One region of the Streptomyces sp. NPDC006339 genome, then DNA from elsewhere that is predicted to be linked to it. Evidence: riboswitches for the same ligand, from Rfam matches in the RefSeq annotation. Region 1 holds a riboswitch; the other holds the start of a gene.
What was found. A riboswitch is a leader RNA that binds a small molecule or an ion and turns the genes downstream of it on or off. The one in region 1 is predicted to bind thiamine pyrophosphate.
Positions count from the first base shown of each region.

Region 2: linked by a shared signal. The riboswitch ahead of thiO (glycine oxidase ThiO) and the one ahead of thiC (phosphomethylpyrimidine synthase ThiC) in region 1 are both predicted to bind thiamine pyrophosphate.

Region 1 covers NZ_JBEXQW010000090.1:68-5,448, reverse strand. Annotated here, with positions in the region: gene ABZ135_RS37725 (DUF5326 family protein) at 121-339, shown strand; gene ABZ135_RS37720 (helix-turn-helix domain-containing protein) at 584-1,354, shown strand; gene ABZ135_RS37715 (SsgA family sporulation/cell division regulator) at 1,491-1,925, shown strand; gene ABZ135_RS37710 (YibE/F family protein) at 1,964-3,382, opposite strand; TPP riboswitch at 3,455-3,570, shown strand; gene thiC (phosphomethylpyrimidine synthase ThiC) at 3,564-5,372, shown strand.
Region 2 covers NZ_JBEXQW010000014.1:130,506-139,127, forward strand. Annotated here, with positions in the region: gene ABZ135_RS14065 (NAD(P)/FAD-dependent oxidoreductase) at 1-845, shown strand, start outside; gene ABZ135_RS14070 (hypothetical protein) at 887-1,675, opposite strand; gene metF (methylenetetrahydrofolate reductase [NAD(P)H]) at 1,727-2,644, opposite strand; gene thiE (thiamine phosphate synthase) at 2,811-3,461, opposite strand; gene ABZ135_RS14085 (Rv2175c family DNA-binding protein) at 3,600-3,965, opposite strand; gene ABZ135_RS14090 (FAD-dependent oxidoreductase) at 4,009-5,211, opposite strand; TPP riboswitch at 5,544-5,656, shown strand; gene thiO (glycine oxidase ThiO) at 5,654-6,826, shown strand; gene thiS (sulfur carrier protein ThiS) at 6,823-7,047, shown strand; gene ABZ135_RS14105 (thiazole synthase) at 7,053-7,847, shown strand; gene pknB (Stk1 family PASTA domain-containing Ser/Thr kinase) at 8,181-8,622, shown strand, end outside.

The DNA of each region.
Region 1 (5,381 bases):
AGGGGGTGGATCAGGGAGAAGCGGGGGCCGGGAGGCCCCCGTTCGCTTGGTCCCCGCCCCTAGCATCGAGGGTGTCCGGCGCACAGCGTGCCGGCGGCCTTCGGAGATGAGGTAAGCGCAATGGCGGTGAAGGAGATTCTCGCGGGGATGCCGTGGTGGGTGAAGTGGGTCGCCATACCCCTCATCGCCCTGGTCGTCTTCGGTGGTCTGATCACCAGCGTCCTGACCTTCGTGGTCGGACTGCTCTTCAAGCTGCTGGTGTTCGTGGCCCTGGTCGGCGGTCTGATCTACGTGGTCCGGAAGTTCACGTCCTCCTCGACCTCGCGCGGGGACTGGTAGCCGCCACCGCCGGTTACCCGACGGTAGGAAGTCCCCGCAGGGCGTTAGCCCGCCCGAGCGAACGCCCAGGTTGAAACGGACAATGGCCCTGGGAGCTGCCATTAGAGTGTAAAACCGCTGCCGCCCCCGGGAACCACAGGCGAAGACCTCGATCGAGTCGACCGGTCCCAGGTCGCGGCGGGCGCGCGGGGGCGGCCCCCGCGGGCGGGTGCGACGCACTCGTCGACACGCCTGGGGGTGACCTTTGGCCACTGCTTCGCAGCCCGCTGCTCCTACTCTGATCGGCTCGGTGCAGAGAGCACTGAGACTGCTCGAGGCCGTGGGTTCCCACGAGGACGGGGCGCCCGCCAAACAGCTCGCGCGCGAGGCGGGGCTCCCGCTCCCGACCGCGTACCACCTGCTCCGCACCCTGACGCACGAGGGCTATCTGCGCCGTGAGAAGGGTGTGTTCGTCTTCGGGGACGCCGCCGGCCGCTTGATGGGCGGCGGCGTTCTGCAGAATCGTCGCACCAAGATCGAAGACTCTCTCGCCCGCTGGCGCGACACCATCGGCGTCCCCGTCTACTTCGCCGTCTACCGCGAGGGTGAGATCGAGCTCGTCGCCGTCGCCGACACTCCCGCCGCCCCGGCCGTGGAGGAATGGGCGGACTTCCGGCAGACCGGCCACGCGCACGCCATCGGGCAGTGTCTGCTGAGTCAACTGGATCTGAAGAGCCGTCAAGACCACCTCGACCGACATCCGGTCGAAGCCATCACGCCGTATACGGTGCGTAATCAGCGCGCCCTTTTGGAGCGTTTGAGCGGTATGGGGCGAATGGAACCGCTGGTAGAGCGTCAGGAATATGCGCTCGGCACAGTCTGCGCCGCCATCCCCATCACCGCGGGCTCCACGGCGGCCGCCATGGCGATTTCGCTGCCTCTTCACCAGGAAGAACGGTTGCTGCCTGCTATCGAGCAGCTACAGAACGAGATCGGAAGGCTCTTCAGTTCACTCGCCTTCTCTATCAGTATCTGAAAAATCACTCCTTGTGATCTGCTAGCGCGTACAGCACGATTGCGTCAAGAGGGCCATGACGGATCATTCCTGGCCGTTTCGACCACAGCTTTCAGCAGCGTGTTTACACAACTGCCCATCTACTGCGGGGTACAAGATGCGAGAGACGGTTCAGGCCGAGGTCCTGATGAGCTTCCTCGTCTCCGAGGAGCTCTCCTTCAGGATCCCGGTGGAACTGCGATACGAGACCCGCGATCCCTATGCGGTGCGGATGACCTTCCACCTTCCCGGAGACGCGCCCGTCACCTGGGCGTTCGGCAGGGAATTGCTGGTCGACGGGATCAACCGGGCCACCGGGGACGGTGATGTGCACATCGCGCCGTCCGATCCCGAGAGACTCTCCGACGTGCTGATCCGGCTCCAGGTCGGCAGTGACCGCGCCCTGTTCCGGGCGAGCGCGCCGCCGCTGGTCGCCTTCCTCGACCGTACGGACAAGCTCGTTCCGCTCGGTCAGGAACGGACGCTGGGCGACTTCGAGGACAACCTGGAGGCCGCGCTGGGACGGATCCTGGCGGAGGAGAACGCCGGCTGAGGCCCGGACACCCGGGGTGACACCGGGCGGTCGCCGGGTCACTTGGCCCGGCGCCGCCGCCCGCCCCGCCCCGACCGCTGACCCCCGGCGCCCGCGCGCTGGCCTCCGGCGCCGGCCCGCTGCTCGCCGCCCCCCGGACGGTCGGCCGAGACGACCAGCGCCGCCAGGCCGGTGGTGACGGGCACCGAGGCGACCAGACCGATCGAGCCGATCAGCGTGCGCACGATCTCCTCCGCGACCAGTTCGCTGTTGGCTACCGTCCCCACACTGCTCTGCGCGATCGAGAACAGCAGCAGCAGCGGCAGCGCCGCACCCGCGTACGCCAGGACCAGGGTGTTCACCACCGAGGCGATGTGGTCGCGGCCGATCCGGATCCCGGCCCGGTACAGCGCCCGCGGCCCCATCCGCGGATCGGCCTGGTGCAGTTCCCAGACCGCCGAGGTCTGGGTCACCGTCACGTCGTCGAGGACGCCGAGCGAACCGATGATCACGCCGGCGAGCAGCAGACCGGACATGTCGATCTCCGGGTAGAGCCCGTGGATGAGACCGGTGTTGTCGTCCGTGTTGCCGCTCAGCGAGGCCCAGCCGATGAACAGCGAGCCGAGCAGGCCGATCAGCAGCAGCGAGACCAGCGTCCCGAGCACCGCGACCGAGGTGCGGGCCGAGAGGCCGTGGCACATGTAGAGGGCTGCCAGCATGATGGCGCTCGATCCGACGACCGCCACCACCAGAGGGTTGGACCCCTGGAGGATCGCCGGGAGGATGAAGAGGGTCAGCACCAGGAAACTCACGGCGAGCGCGATCAGCGCCATCAGCCCGCGCATCCGGCCGACGACCACGACGGCGAGCGCGAAGATGCCGGCGAGCAGGCCGATCGGCAGCTTCCGGTTCACATCCGTGACGGAGTACTGCAGATCGCGCGGCGCGTCCGGCGCGTACGCCACCACCACGCCCTGACCCTCGTCCAGTTGCCGCGGGGCGTCCGGCTGGACGATCTCCGTGAACTTCCGGCCCTTGTCCGGTCCGGTGGTCACCTCGACCGTCGCCTTCTCACACTGCCCCTGCTGGGCGTCGACCGCCTCGCGGCCCTGCGGCGTGGACGTGTCCCCGGTCGGCGGGACCTGGGCCGCGTTCACGTCCTTGCAGTCGACCTGTTCGACGGCGACGACCTTGCCCTGCTCGGTCTGCCGGTCGAAGCCGACCCCGGTGCGCTCGTGCGCCGGGGCGCCACCCGGCCACAGCACCAGGAGCCCGACGACCACGGCGGTGGCGAACGGGATCAGAACGGCGGCGATGACCTTGCGCAGATGCCGGGACACCGGCGCGGCGGGGCCGTGACTGTGCGCGTGGGAATGCCCATGGCCGGGCGCGCGGCCGGGCTCGTGCCCGTGCTGGTGCCCGTGCTCGTCGCCATGCTCATGGCCGTGCGGTTCGGGGGTCTGCTGCGAGGAGGTCACCGACCGATCATCGCAAGAACGTCAGGGCCCCCACTGTTCAGCACGCCCGGGATGACGCTAGCGTGGTGACACCTTTGCACACGCGGGAGCTCGGAGCACCGGGCTGAGAGGGCGCTGACCACGAGCTGCGCCGACCGCCGAACCTGTTACCGGGTAATGCCGGCGTAGGGAGATAGGTCTCATGACCATTCAGGACGCACGCACGCCTGCCTCCGACCAGGACGGCCAGGACGACCGGAGCGGCAGCGGCCGACAGGAGCGCACGCCGGGCTGGCACAAGGGATACGTCGAGGGTTCCCGCCCCGACATCCGGGTGCCGGTCCGTCAGGTGCACCTCACCAACGGCAAGGACGTGACGCTGTACGACACGTCCGGTCCGTACACCGACCCGACCATCGACACCGACGTACGGCGCGGGCTGCCGCCGCTGCGCGAGAACTGGATCATCGCGCGCGGCGACACCGAGGAGTACCCGGGCCGTCCGGTCCGCCCCGAGGACGACGGCATCAAGCACACCTCGCCGCGCGGCGGCGGGCTGCGCAACCTCGACGCGGTCTTCCCGGGCCGCCCCCGGCTGCCCCGCCGGGGCCGTGACGGCCAGGCCGTCACGCAGCTCGCGTACGCCCGCCGGGGCGAGATCACCCCGGAGATGGAGTACGTCGCGATCCGCGAGAACGTCTCCCCCGAGGTCGTACGGGAGGAGATCGCGGCGGGCCGGGCGGTGCTGCCGGCGAACGTCAACCACCCGGAGATCGAGCCGATGATCATCGGCAAGCGGTTCCTGGTGAAGGTCAACGCCAACATCGGCAACTCCGCGGTCACCTCGTCCATCGAGGAGGAGGTGGAGAAGATGACCTGGGCCACCAAGTGGGGCGCCGACACGGTCATGGACCTCTCCACCGGCCGCAACATCCACACCACCCGCGAGTGGGTGCTGCGCAACTCCCCCGTGCCGATCGGCACCGTGCCGCTCTACCAGGCCCTGGAGAAGGTCGACGGCAAGGCCGAGGAGCTGACCTGGGAGATCTACAAGGACACGGTCATCGAGCAGGCCGAGCAGGGCGTCGACTACATGACCGTGCACGCCGGTGTGCTGCTGCCGTACGTGCCGCTCACCGCGCGTCGCAAGACCGGCATCGTCTCGCGCGGCGGCTCGATCATGGCCGCCTGGTGCCTCGCGCACCACAAGGAGAACTTCCTCTACACGAACTTCGAGGAGCTCTGCGAGATCCTGGCGGCGTACGACGTCACGTACTCGCTCGGGGACGGCCTGCGGCCCGGCTCGATCGCGGACGCCAACGACGAGGCGCAGTTCGCCGAGCTGCGGACGCTCGGCGAGCTGAACACGATCGCCAAGCGCCACAATGTGCAGACGATGATCGAGGGCCCGGGGCACGTCCCGATGCACAAGATCAAGGAGAACATCGACCTTCAGCAGGAGATCTGCGAGGAGGCGCCGTTCTACACGCTCGGCCCGCTGACCACGGACGTCGCTCCCGCGTACGACCACATCACCTCGGGCATCGGCGCCGCGATGATCGCCTGGTGGGGCACCGCGATGCTCTGCTACGTGACGCCTAAGGAGCACCTGGGCCTGCCCAACAAGGACGACGTCAAGACGGGCGTCATCACCTACAAGATCGCGGCGCACGCGGCGGACCTGGCCAAGGGCCACCCGGGCGCGCAGGAGTGGGACGACGCCCTGTCGGACGCGCGCTTCGAGTTCCGGTGGGAGGACCAGTTCAACCTGGCCCTCGACCCGGACACGGCCCGCGAGTTCCACGACGAGACGCTGCCGGCGGAGCCCGCGAAGACGGCGCACTTCTGCTCCATGTGCGGCCCGAAGTTCTGCTCGATGAAGATCTCCCAGGACATCCGCCGCGAGCACGGCGGTGACCTGAAGGCGGACGAGATCGAGCAGGGCATGGCCGCGAAGTCGGCCGAGTTCGCGGCGGCGGGCAACCGGGTCTATCTGCCGATGGCGGACTGACCTCCACGG
Region 2 (8,622 bases), on a different contig from region 1:
CCGCGCTCCTGGACGCGTACGCGTGGAGCTACGGCTTCGACCCGGCCGCCGCCCCGGCCGCCGCGGCCGTGCTGCCGTACATGGAGCAGACCTTCGGGACCTGGTACGTGGGCGGCGGCATCCGGGCGCTGGCGGACGCGGTGTACGAGCGGTGCCGGCAGCGGCGGGTGGAGTTCGTGTTCGACGTGCGGGTCGAGGAGGTCCTGGAGAAGGACGGCCGGGCGTGCGGCGTCCGACTGGCCGGCGGCGAGGCCGTCGAGGCCGACCAGGTGGTGTCGGGCGCGCCGGTGCCCGGGCTGCGTCCCGGCCTCGCCCCGCGCGTGCAGGCGCTCGGTACGGGCCGGGTGACGGTCTGTCTGGCCCTGCGCGGCGCCCGGGAGTCCGGCGCGGTCCACCGCACGGTCGTGCACGGCTCCGGCGATTCGCCCACCGTGACCGTGCTGCGGCCGGGCGATCCGGCCCTGCGGCCGGACGACGCCCACGAGTCGGTGACGGTCACCTCGACCGTCCGCACCGGGGCGGGGCAGGACTGGGGCGCGGTCGCCGAGCGGATGCTGCGGCAGGCCGAGGCGGCCGTGCCGGGGCTGCGGGAGCGGCTGCTCTGGCAGGAGGTCCGCACCCCGGAGGACACGCTGCGGGAGACCGGCGTCGCCGAGGTGCCGGGACCGGCGCTCGCGGGCGCCGGCGGGCGGTATCTGCCGGCGGCCAACGTCTCGCCGCTGCCCGGCCTGCACGTCGCCGGCGGCTGGTCCCACCCCGGCGGCGGGCTCGCCCACGCCGGGATGTCGGGCGCGCTGGTCGCCGGCCTGATCGTCGAGGGAGCGGACTTCCGCGGCTCGCAGTAGCCGCGGAAGCCACCGGGGGCGCGGAGGTCGGGGACGAGGCGTCAGGGACGGGGCTGCGGCTGGTCGTCGCCGTAGCCGTAGTAGCCCTGCTGCTGCTCCTGGTAGGGCGCCTGCTGGTCGGTGTCCCGCTGCTGCGGGACCCAGACGCCGCCGGGCGGCGTGTCGTAGGCGTAGGAGGGCGGATACGGGTCGGCGTAGGGCTGCTGGTAGCCGCCGCCGTCGTACGGAGCGGGCGCGTCGTTGTACTGCTGCCCGATGTACGGGTCGGAGTAGGGCGCGTAGCTCTGCGGGCCGCCGGTGCCGTAGTCGTACGCGGGCTGCTGCTCGTACCCGGTGGAGGCGTACGGGTCGGCGCCGGCGTACTGCGGCTGCTGCTGGTCGTAGGCGGTGCCGTAGACGGCGTACTGGCCGGTCTCCTCGGGCAGGGGCTGCGGCTCGTACACCGCCGTGGTCTCGGCGGCGGTCTCCGCCGGGCTCCCGTCCTGGCCGACCGGCTCGTACGCGAGGTCGCTGACCTCCAGGGTCGGCCCCTCCTTCGCCGGCGCGGCGGACCTGCGGCGGCGGCTGGCGCCCGGACTGCCGCCCAGGGCCCAGCCGGTGGAGAAGCCGCGCCGGAAGGAGAGGGTCACATAGGTCTGGCCGACGGCGAAGGCGGCGGCTCCGAGGATGATGACCAGCACCGACGGCAGCAGCACGCCGAGGACCACGCCGAGGAAGCCGCCGAAGGCGAGCAGCCGCCAGCGCAGCCGCGCCTTGTACTGCAGGAGCACCTCACCCAGCAGCCACAACGCCACGACACCGAACGCGATGTAGAGGACCGTCCACCCCATGCCCGCCCCTCTCCTACGGCCACCGCCGCGGGTCGGGGCGGGTACGGCCGGTCACGACTGCTGCTGCAGTCCGAGATTCTCGTAGATCTCGAGCGTCGCCCTGGCGTTGTTCAGCGTGATGAAGTGCAGTCCGGGGACACCCTCGGAGAGCAGACGCGCGCAGAACTCCGTCGCGAACTCGATGCCAATGGAGCGTACAGCGGCCGGATCGTCCTTGACGGCGAGGATCCGTTCTTTCACGTTCTCCGGGAAGACCGCGTTGCTCAACTGGGGCAGTCGCTCCAGTGTCCGCACGCTCACCACGGGCATGACCTCGGGGATGATCGGGGTGTCGCAGCCCGCCCGCTGGACGCTGTCGCGCAGCCGCAGATACGCCTCGGGGTCGAAGAACATCTGCGTGATCGCGTAGTCGGCGCCGGCCCGGCACTTGTCCACGAAGTGGCGGACGTCCGTGTCCCAGTCGGTGGAGCGCGGGTGCATCTCCGGGAAGGCGGCGACGCCCACGCAGAAGTCGCCCGACTCCTTGATCAGCCGGACGAGGTCGGCGGCGTAGCGCACGCCCTCGGGGTGGGCGACCCACTCGCCGAGCGGGTCGCCCGGCGGGTCGCCGCGCACGGCGAGCATGTTCCGGATGCCGGCGTCGGCGTACTGGCCCAGGATGTTGCGGAGCTCGGCGATCGAGTGGTCGACGGCGGTGAGGTGCGCGACCGGGGTGAGGGTGGTGTCGGAGGCGATCTTCTGGGTGGCCTTGACGGTGCCTCCGCGGGTGGAGCCGCCGGCGCCGTAGGTGACGGAGACGAAGCTCGGACCGACCGCCTCGATCCGGCGCATGGCGTTCCAGAGGCTCTGCTCGCTCTTCTCGGTCCGGGGCGCGAAGAACTCGAAGGAGTACGAGGTGCCACCGGAGGCGAGGATGTCGCGGACCGTGCGTGCACGGTCCGAGCGGACGGAAGCGGTACCAAGGGCCATAAGGGCAGGTTAGACGCGGTCTACGAACGGGGTGAAGCCGAGTCCGCCCTGTGGACACGTTTCAGGACAGCCGGGCGCCGCCCGGGCCCGCCCGGACCGGGACGATCTACGCGGGACGGGGGACGGCCGGGGCGCGCGGGCCGGGGACGGGGGCGCGGGGGGCGCGTTACGCGAGGCGCTCGCGGACCCGCTTGGCGAGGGCGGCCGCGGCGGCGGCCGGGTCGTCGGCCTCGGTGATCGCGCGGACGACCACGATCCGGCGGGCGCCGGCGTCCAGGACCTCGTCCAGGTTGGTCTCGTCGATGCCGCCGATGGCGAACCAGGGCCGGTCCTGGGCCAGGCCCGCCGCGTACCGCACGAGGCCGAGGCCCGGCGCGTACCGCCCCGGCTTGGTCGGCGTGGGCCAGCAGGGCCCGGTGCAGAAGTAGTCCACGCCCGGCTCGGCGGCGGCCGCGGTCACCTCCTCCTCGGCGTGGCAGGAGCGGCCGATCAGCACCTCGTCGCCGAGGATGGCCCGGGCCGCGGGCACGGGCAGGTCGCCCTGGCCGAGATGCAGCACGTCGGAGCCGATGGCGTGGGCGACGTCGGCCCGGTCGTTGACGGCCAGGAGCTTGCCGTGGCGGCGGCAGGCGTCGGCGAGGACGGCCAGGTGCTCCAGCTCCTCGCCGGCCTCCATGCCCTTGTCACGGAGCTGCACGATGTCCACGCCGGAGGAGAGCACGGCGTCCAGGAAGGCGGGCAGGTCGCCCTGCCGCTTGCGGGCGTCGGTGCAGAGATAGAGCCGGGCGTCGGCGAGCCGGGCGCGAGGCGTGGACATGGTCGGTTCCCCCCTGGTGGGTGGTGCCGGTGCCGGGTCGGCCGAAAGGGGCCGGCCCGGCACCCGCGGGTGCTGTCATGGGGCCGCTCGGCGAGCGTCCCCGGTGCGACGACGGTCAGTGCGCCCGTACGTCGCCGGTCAGACGGCGAGCGCCTGGGCGCGGCGCTTCACCTCCGTGCCGCGATTCTCGCCGAGGGCCTGCGCGGGGGTGCCGGGCAGGCTCGGGTCGGGAGTGAAGAGCCACTCCAGCATCTCTTCGTCGGTGAAGCCGTCGTCCCGCAGGAGCGTCAGGGTGCCCGCGAGGCCCTTGACGACCTTGCCGTCCTGGATGAAGGCGGCAGGCACCTGCAGCGCCTTGTTCTCCCCACGGCGCACGGCGATGAGCTGGCCCTCCTTGACCAACTGCCGCACGCGCGTCACCTCGACGTCGAGCATTTCCGCGATGTCGGGGAGGTAGAGCCAGGCGGGGACGAGAGCATCGATCTTTGCGTCAATCTCGGTCACGGGACAAGCGTGCCATCCCGGACTGACAGCCGGTAGTCGGGCCCTACCGGACTGCCGCCTTCAGAGGTACGGAGGGATCCGCCGCCCGGGTCGGATCGACGGCCGCGCCCTGCTCGATCAGCCGGCGCCCCTGGGCCAGGTCGCGGGGCCGGCCCACCGCGAGCAGCGCCACGAGGGCGTCGCCGCGCAGCCAGAGCACGGTCCACGCCTCGTCGGCGGGGTCGCCGCGCCAGAGCAGGGTGTCGGCGGCGCCGTGGTGCCCGGCGTACTGGACGAAGCGGCCGAACTGCTCGGACCAGAAGTAGGGCACCGGGTCGTAGGGCGCGGCGGCCTCGCCGAGGATGTCGGCGGCGACGGTGCGGGGGCCCTGGAGGGCGTTGTCCCAGTGGTGGACGAGGAGCCGTTCGCCGTAGCGGGCGGACGGGAAGGAGGCGCAATCGCCGACCGCGTACACGTCGGGCAGCGACGTGCGCAGGTGCGCGTCGGCGGTGAGCGCGCCGCTCGGGTCGAGCGCGGCGCCGGATCCCGCGAGCCAGCCGGTGGCGGGACGGGCACCGATGCCGACGACGACGGCGTCGGCGGGGAGGACGCGGGGCTCGGCGGAGTCGGGCGAGTCGTCCGTGAGGACGACGCGGCCCTCCTCGACGTGCCGCACGCGCGCGTGCAGCCGGAGTTCGGTGCCGCTCTCGGCGTACCAGGCCGCCATGGGGGCGGTCACCTCGGCGGGCAGGGCGCCGGCGAGGGGCCGGTCCGCGGCCTCCACGACGGTGACGGCGCAGCCGGCCTCGCGGGCGGCGGTGGCGAACTCGGCGCCGATCCAGCCGGCGCCGACCACGACGATGTCGTGCCGGCGCTCCAGGACCGGCTTGAGGCGGGCGGCGTCGTCGAGGGTGCGCAGCAGGTGGACGCCGGGAACGCCGTCGCTGCCGGGCAGCGTGAGCGGGTGGGCGCCGGTGGCGACGACGAGCGTGTCGTACGGGACGGGGCCGGCCTCGGTGTCGACCTCGTGGTCCGCGGCGCGCAGGCCGGTGACCTCCACGCCGAGGCGGAGCTCGACGTCGAGGGCCTCGAAGTCGATGTCGAAGGCGGAGTCCTCGGCCTTGCCGAGCAGGACCGCCTTGGAGAGCGGCGGCCGGTCGTAGGGCTGGTGGGGCTCGGCGCCGATGAGGGTGACGGGGCCGGTGAAGCCCTGTTCGCGCAGCGCGACGGCGGTCTGGACGCCCGCCATCCCGGCGCCGACGATCACGACGCGCCGGCCGGTGCGCCGCTCGCCGGGCGCTTCGGTCTTTCCGGGTACGGCGGACCCAGCGGGCGCGCCGGTGCTGCCGGCGTCCCCAGGGGCTCCGGGCGCACCGGTCCTTCCGTGGTCTCCGGGACCGTCGGCCGTCCGGGCGGCCGTCGGTGCGTCGGCGCGTTCACCGGCGCGCCGGCCGGTCGGCTCCCCGGTGGGCCCGCCGGTCCGCGCGCCGCTCTGCTCGCTCTTCTGCTCGCTCACACGGCCACCTTACGCATCTGACGGCCCGTCAAGAAGGGAGGGGTCCTGTGGCGCTCCGCCTCCGGCGGTTAGTCTGGCGGCCGTAAAGCACTCGCGGGAGCCCGGACGCACCGGGCTGAGAGGGAGGCTGTCCGGCCTCCGACCGTACGAACCTGATCCGGGTCATGCCGGCGAAGGGAGGGGCTGGACGCCCATGTCGCGTACACGCGGTACCAGCAGCACGTTCGACGTCCTCGTCATCGGGGGCGGCATCATCGGCCTGGTCACGGCCTGGCGGGCCGCGCAGCGCGGACTGCGCACCGCCGTGGCCGACCCCGAACCGGGCGGCGGGGCCGCCCGGGTGGCGGCCGGGATGCTCGCCGCCGTCACCGAACTGCACTACGGCGAGGAGACCCTCCTCGGCCTCAACCTCGCCTCCGCCCGCCGCTACCCCGACTTCGTCGCGGAGCTCGCCGAGGCCACCGGCCACGACGTCGGCTACCGCGCCTGCGGCACCCTCGCCGTCGCGCTGGACGCCGACGACCGGGCCCACCTGCGCGAACTGCACGCCCTGCAGACCCGCTGCGGGCTCGCCTCGGAGTGGCTGAGCGGGCGTGACTGCCGCCGCCTGGAGCCGATGCTGGCACCCGGCGTGCGGGGCGGGCTGCGCGTGGACGGCGACCACCAGGTCGATCCGCGCCGGCTCGCCGACGCGCTCGTGGCCGCCTGCGAGCGGGCCGGGGTGGCCTTCCACCGGTCCCGGGCGGAGCGGCTCACGGTGGTGGGCGACCGGGCCCGGGGCGCGGTCCTGGCCGACGGGTCCGAACCGGCGGCGGACCAGGTGGTGCTGGCCGCGGGAAGCCTCAGCGGCCGGCTCGACGGCGTACCGCCGGACGTGCTGCCGCCCGTGCGGCCCGTGAAGGGGCAGGTGCTGCGGTTGCGGGTGCCGCCCGCGTACGCGCCGTTCCTGTCCCGGACGGTCCGGGCGGTGGTGCGCGGCAGCCAGGTCTACCTCGTCCCGCGCGAGAACGGCGAGCTCGTCGTCGGCGCCACCAGCGAGGAGCTCGGCTGGGACACCACGGTCACGGCGGGCGGGGTGTACGAGCTGCTGCGCGACGCGCACGAGCTCGTACCCGGCATCACCGAGCTGCCGCTCACCGAGACCCGCGCCGGGCTGCGGCCCGGCTCCCCCGACAACGCGCCGCTGCTCGGCCCGAGCGCCCTGCCCGGCCTGCACCTGGCCACCGGCCACTACCGCAACGGGGTGCTGCTCACCCCCGTCACCGGCGACGTCATGGCGGAGGCGCTCACCACCGGCACGCTGCCGGACGAGGCGCGCCCGTTCACCGCCCGTCGCTTCCTCCCCGCGCACCTGGAGCACGCATGAACGCATCCGTGAACGTGTCCGTCAACGTCTCCGTCAACGGAGAGGCCCGGACCCTGCCGGGTCCGCTCTCCCTCGACGCCCTCGTCGCCACCCTCACCACGGCCTCGGCCGGGGTGGCCGCCGCCGTCAACGAGACCGTCGTGCCGCGCGGCCGGTGGGCCACGACCGTGCTCGGCGAGGGCGACCGGATCGAGGTCCTGACCGCGGTGCAGGGAGGGTGAGCGCGATGTCCGACGACGTCTTCCTGCTCGGCGGTACGGAGTTCTCGTCCCGCCTGATCATGGGCACCGGCGGGGCGCCCAGCCTCGACGTGCTCGAACGCTCCCTCGTCGCCAGCGGCACGGAGCTGACGACCGTGGCCATGCGGCGCCTCGACCCGAACGTGCGCGGCTCGGTCCTGTCCGTCCTGGAACGGCTGGGCATCCGCGTCCTGCCGAACACGGCGGGCTGCTTCACGGCGGGCGAGGCGGTCCTCACGGCCCGGCTGGCGCGGGAGGCGCTCGGGACGAACTGGATCAAGCTGGAGGTCATCGCCGACGAGCGGACCCTGCTGCCGGACGGCGAGGAGCTCCTCTCCGCGGCCGAGACGCTGGTCGACGACGGTTTCGTCGTGCTGCCGTACACGAACGACGACCCCGTGCTGGCCCGGAAGCTGGAGGACGTGGGCTGCGCGGCGATCATGCCGCTGGGTTCGCCGATCGGCTCCGGCCTCGGGATCCGGAACCCGCACAACTTCCAGTTGATCGTGGAGCGGGCGGGGGTGCCGGTGATCCTGGACGCGGGGGCGGGGACGGCGTCGGACGCGGCGCAGGCGATGGAGCTGGGGTGCGCGGGGGTGATGCTCGCGTCCGCGGTGACCCGCGCGCAGGAGCCGGTCCTGATGGCGGAGGCGATGCGCCACGCGGTCGAGGCGGGCCGCCTGGCGCACCGGGCGGGCCGCATCCCGCGCCGCCACTTCGCGGAGGCGTCCTCCCCCCACGACGGCCGCGCCCACCTGGACCCCGAACGCCCGGCCTTCTGAACCGGCGTTTTCCTCCCCCACCCCGCCCCTTCCCGAAACCCTGCCGGGGGCTGGTGGGGGCTTTCCCGGGGGCTCCGCCCCCGGCCCCCCGGACCGCCACCGGGCTCAGCCCCACCCGTTGTGGGCATTCGTCCCGCAGGGCGGGACGGGTGGGCACAACGCCACGAGGGCGGCGCCCGGCACCAGGGCCCGGGCACGCACGAGGGCGGCGCCCGGCACCAGGGCCTCGGCCCGAGGGTCCGGCGTCGGCCCGGGCCGGCGGGTGCGTCACAGGTGCGCTGCAACCCCGTAGGGGCGGGCCGGGAGGGTGGGGCGCACTCGTAGACTCGACGGGTGGACACGACCCTTCAGGACCCCCTCGTCGGGCGGCTGCTCGACGGCCGCTACCGCGTCGACGCGCGTATCGCCGTCGGCGGGATGGCCACGGTCTACCGGGCCGTGGACACCCGTCTGGACCGGGTGCTCGCGCTCAAGGTGATGCACCCGGACCTGGCCACGGACGCCGCGTTCGTGGAGCGGTTCATGCGGGAGGCCAAGTCCGTCGCGCGCCTGGCGCACCCCAATGTGGTCGGGGTCTTCGACCAGGGCGCGGACGGCGCGTACGTGTATCTGGCGATGGAGTACGTCGCCGGCTGCACCCTGCGCGACGTGCTGCGCGAGCGCGGCGCACTCCAGCCGCGGGCGGCGCTGGACGTCCTGGAGCCGGTGCTCGCCGCGTTGGGGGCCGCGCACCGGGCCGGGTTCGTGCACCGGGACATGAAGCCGGAGAACGTCC